One region of the Paracoccus sp. 08 genome, then DNA from elsewhere that is predicted to be linked to it. Evidence: riboswitches for the same ligand, from Rfam matches in the RefSeq annotation. Region 1 holds a riboswitch; the other holds the start of a gene.
What was found. Region 1 has a riboswitch for thiamine pyrophosphate ahead of thiD (bifunctional hydroxymethylpyrimidine kinase/phosphomethylpyrimidine kinase). Riboswitches for the same ligand answer to the same signal wherever they lie in the genome.

Region 1 (2,381 bases):
GGTCCAGCGCCAGGACCAGCGTGCCGCGCCGCGTGACGGGCGTGACGACTGACCAGGCATCGGCGGCTTCTGCGCCAAGGCGGGTGATCACGGGGTCGGCGGTCACGCCCTCGCACTGCGGGGCCAGCATGCCGCCGGCCCACCATGAGCAGCCGTGTGGGCCGGGCGCGCCGTTGCGGTCCAGGATGCGCGGTGTCAGCCCGCGCTGCACCAGCACATGGGCCGCGAACAGCCCGGCCACGCCCGCGCCGATGATGGTGACGTCAGCCATGCGACCAGACCGCATGGAAATGATGCACCGGCCCGTGCCCCGACCCCACGCACAGATCGTCCGCCGCCGCGATCGCGCGTTGCAGATAGCGGTGTGCGACCCCCACCGCCTGCTCCAGCGGCAGGCCGTGTGCCAGGCCTGCGGCGATGGCCGCCGACAGCGTGCAGCCGGTGCCATGCGTGTTGCGGGTGGACAGGCGTCGGGCGCTGAAGGGCGTCGCCCCCTGCGCGGTCACCAGAAGGTCGGTGCAGATCGCGCCGTCGCCATGCCCACCCTTCATCAGCACGGCCCCCGCGCCCATGGCGCGCAGCGCAGCACCCTGTTCGGCCATCTGGGCCGGGGTGGTGGCCGGGGCACAACCTAGCAGGCAGGCGGCCTCGGGCAGGTTCGGGGTCAGCAGCGTCGCGCAGCCCAACAGGGAACGTAGCGCGTCGATGGCATCGGGCGGCAGCAGGCGGTCGCCCGATTTCGCCACCATCACCGGGTCCAGCACGATGGGCAGGTCGCAGCCGTCCAGACCACCGGCCACCGTGGCGATGGCCTGGGCCCCGCCCAGCATGCCCAGCTTGACCGCCCGGACGTCCAGATCGTCCAGAACGGCACGCATCTGCCCTGCGATCATCGCGGGGCTGGCGGGTTCGACCAAAGCCACGGTGCGGGTGTTCTGCGCCGTCAGCGCGGTCACGACGCTGGCGCCATAGCAGCCAAGGGCCGAAAAGGTCTTCAGATCCGCCTGAATGCCGGCGCCGCCGCCAGAATCGGACCCGGCGATGGTCAGGGCAATGGGTGCTGTCACGTCGTCCCCCGTAATGTGGCGGGTCGTGACCGGGCAAAGGGGTGGGGACACAGGGCGGGCCGATGGCCGCGCGGATATCTGCACCGTTCCCTCCGCCGGTATGACCCGGATCAGGTTCGATGGGTTGGCTGTCGCCTCTCAGCCCCTGTGACGGGACACCCCAACGGTTTGCCCCCCAAGGCTAGGCGCGGCGGGCGCGTGGCGCAAGGGGGGCTTTTCGCGCCCGCGCGATTGTCGCAGGATGGCGGGGCAGCGGACGGGGGACAGATGGACAGGCGCGGGCTGGAGATGACGGTGCTGATGTCGCCGGACATGGCGAATTTCAGCGGCAAGGTGCATGGCGGCGCCCTTTTGGCCTGCCTGGACCGGGTGGCCTATGCCTGCGCGTCGCGCTGGTCTGGAGAATATGCGGTGACCCTGTCCGTCGACCAGGTGACCTTCAAGGAGGCCATCCACGTGGGAGAGCTGGTGACCTTTCGCGCGCGGGTGAACCATACCGGCCGCACATCGATGGAGGTCGGCATCCGGGTCGAGGCCGAGAACATCCGCCGTGGCACCCGCAGGCATACCAATTCCTGCTATTTCACCATGGTCGCGGTCGACGAACGCGGCCATCCTGTGCCGGTCCCCAAGCCCGAGCTTGAGGACGACATCGACCGCCAGCGCTGGCGGTCGGCCGAGGTCAGGCGCACCATGCGGCGCGAGATCGCGGCCCGCCAGGAGGCCGCGTCGAACACCCCCTGATTGGGCGTGGACTTTGCGATCCAAACCGCGTAGGGAACCGCCTTTGGCCCTGCTAGTCCGGGGCGGCGGGTGCAGGGTGGGCCGGTCGCAGCGACGATAGGTGCCGCTCATCGGGTCGCTCACGGCCCCCGCATTTTGGCGAATCACATGACTGAACTGAATTTCCCCGCGCCGCTTCAGGCGGCGTTGGCCGACAAGGGCTATGAGACGTTGACTGCTGTGCAGTCGGCGGTGCTGGCGCCCGAGGCCGCGGGCCGCGACGTGCTGGTCTCGGCCCAGACCGGGTCGGGCAAGACCGTGGCCTTTGGCCTGGCGATGGGCGCGGACCTTCTGGACGGCGACCGCATCATCGCGGGCGAGCTGCCGCTGGCCCTGGCCATCGCGCCCACGCGCGAACTGGCGCTGCAGGTCGCGCGCGAGCTGGAATGGCTTTATGCCGGGACCGGCGCGCAGATCGCGACCTGCGTCGGCGGTATGGACTATCGCAACGAAAAGCGCGCCCTGCAACGCGGCGCGCAGATCGTGGTCGGCACGCCTGGCCGCCTGCGCGACCATATCGACCGCGGCAGC
Region 2 (2,381 bases), on a different contig from region 1:
CCGCGCCCTGCGTCAGCCCCGCCCGGATCGCGGCCAGATCGCGCGGCCCCCCCCGGTCCAGCGCCAGCCGCGACAGCGCCCGGTCCATGTCCGGCACCCGCGCCAGCGCGCCGCGCAGATCCGCCAGCAACCGCGCATCCCCCGCCAGCGCCGCCACCGCGTCATGGCGCGCCGCGATCAGGCCCAGATCGCGCGACGGCGCGCTGATCCGGCGTTCCAGCAGGCGCGCGCCCGGCGCGGTCACGGTGCGGTCGATGGCCGCCAGCAGCGATCCGTCGCGCCCGCCAGACAGGGCCTGGGTCAGCTCCAGATTGCGCCGGGTCGCGGCGTCGATCTGCATCGCACCGCCTGCGCGTTCGCGCACCGGCGGGCGCATCAGCGGCAAGCGGCCCTTCTGCGTCATGTCCAGATAATCGACGATGGCGCCCATCGCGGCCAGTTCGGCGCGGGTGAAGCTGCCRAACCCGTCCAGCGTCTCGACGCCGTACAGCGCACACAGCCGCCGCGTGCCCGCATTGCTGTCGAACGCGCTGGCGTGCAGGTCGGTCATCACCGCGCCCGCGTCACCGATCAGCTCTTCCAGCCCGGTGTCGCAGGCCAGAACCTCGCGCGGGGCCAGCCGCGCCAGCTCGGGGGCCAGACGCGGCAGGGGGCAATCCATCACCGAAAACGCGCCGGTCGAGATGTCGACCCAGGCCAGCGCGCCCTCCTCGCGGACCACCACGAAGGCTGCCAGATAGTTGTGCCGCCGCGCCTCCAGCAGCGATTCCTCGGTCAGGGTGCCTGGGGTCACCAACCGCACCACGTCGCGGGCCACGACCGATTTCGACCCGCGCTTCTTGGCCTCGGCGGGGTCCTCCATCTGTTCGGCAATGGCCACGCGGAAACCCTTGCGGATCAGCGTCAGCAGATAGCCCTCGGCCGCATGGACCGGCACGCCGCACATCGGGATGGGTTCACCCGCATGGGTGCCGCGTTTCGTCAGCGCGATGTCCAGCGCGGCGGCGGCGGCGACCGCGTCGTCGAAGAACATCTCGTAGAAATCGCCCATGCGATAGAACAGCAGCGCGCCGGGATTGGCCTCCCGGATCGCAAGATACTGCGCCATCATCGGCGTGGGCTGATCAGACATGTCCTTGGTCATGCGCGGTTTCTATCCGCTTGCGCGGGCGCGCGAAACCTCTACATTCAGGGGCACCTCGGGGTGCCCCAATGCGGGCTGAGACGCGACAGCGGACCCGTAGAACCTGATCCGGCTCACACCGGCGGAGGGAAGGTGCGCACCCCTTCTTTTCGATCACCCGACAAGAGAGGCTGCCGATGAAATTCGTCCTGATCCCCGCCCTGCTGCTGGCCAGCCCCGCCTTGGCCCAGGATCGCGTCCTGACCGTCTATGCGGGCGACAGCGTCACCAGCGAATGGGGCCCCGGCCCCGCCATCGAGGAGGGGTTCGAGGCGATCTGCGACTGCGACCTGCAATTCGTGACCGGCGACGTGCTGCCCCGCATCCTGATGGAGGGGGCGGGCACCCAGGCCGACATCGTCTTCGGCCTGAACACCGACATGACCGCGCGCGCCCGCGCATCGGATCTGTTCGCGCCGCACGGGCAGGACACGTCCGACCTGTCGCTGCCCATCGCATGGGAGGACGACATCTTCCTGCCCTACAACTGGGGCGAGACGGCCTTCGTCTATGACAGCACCCGGCTGGAGAACCCGCCCGCCAGCTTTGCCGAACTGCTGGAGGCCGAGGATCTCAGCATCGTCATCCAGGACCCGCGCAGTTCGGTGTCGGGTCTGGCGATGCTGCTGTGGGTCAAGTCGGTCTATGGCGATCAGGCGGGCGAGGCCTGGGCGAAGCTGGCCCCCAAGGTGCTGACCGTCACCCGCGGCTGGTCCGAATCCTATGGCCTGTTCACCGACGGAGAGGCGGACATGGTCCTGTCCTACACCACCTCGCCCGCCTATCACATCGCCGCCGAGGAGGACGACACCAAGCGCGCCGCGATCTTCCCCGAGGGGCATTACTTCATGGCCGAACTGGTGGCCCAGGTCGCGGGCACCGATCAGCCCGAACTGGCGCAAGCCTTCATGGACTGGGTGCTGACCCCCGATTTCCAGGCGACGATCCCGCTGGCCAACTGGTCACTGCCCGCCAAGCTGCCCGAGGCCGACTGGCCGCAGGTGATGCGCAACCTGCCCCGCCCCGAAAAGACCCTGTTCCTGTCCGAGGACGAGGCCGAGGCCCTGCGCGTCCCCGCCCTGGACGAATGGCAGCGGGCCTTCCGCTGAGCATCGGCCACGCCATCGCGGGCGCGCTGGCAGCCCTGATCCTGGGCACGCTGGCGGCGGTGGCCTGGGTCGCGGGCGGGCTGTCGGGC

Region 2: another riboswitch for thiamine pyrophosphate. It lies ahead of GBO37_RS04090 (thiamine ABC transporter substrate binding subunit); the one in region 1 lies ahead of thiD (bifunctional hydroxymethylpyrimidine kinase/phosphomethylpyrimidine kinase).

The regions. Positions count from the first base shown of each region.
Region 1 is NZ_WEKR01000035.1:18,124-20,504, forward strand. It holds gene GBO37_RS12470 (FAD-dependent oxidoreductase) at 1-271, opposite strand, end outside; gene thiD (bifunctional hydroxymethylpyrimidine kinase/phosphomethylpyrimidine kinase) at 264-1,067, opposite strand; TPP riboswitch at 1,138-1,240, opposite strand; gene GBO37_RS12480 (acyl-CoA thioesterase) at 1,335-1,811, shown strand; gene GBO37_RS12485 (DEAD/DEAH box helicase) at 1,959-2,381, shown strand, end outside.
Region 2 is NZ_WEKR01000008.1:17,532-19,912, reverse strand. It holds gene mutS (DNA mismatch repair protein MutS) at 1-1,132, opposite strand, end outside; TPP riboswitch at 1,191-1,291, shown strand; gene GBO37_RS04090 (thiamine ABC transporter substrate binding subunit) at 1,321-2,292, shown strand; gene GBO37_RS04085 (thiamine/thiamine pyrophosphate ABC transporter permease ThiP) at 2,271-2,381, shown strand, end outside.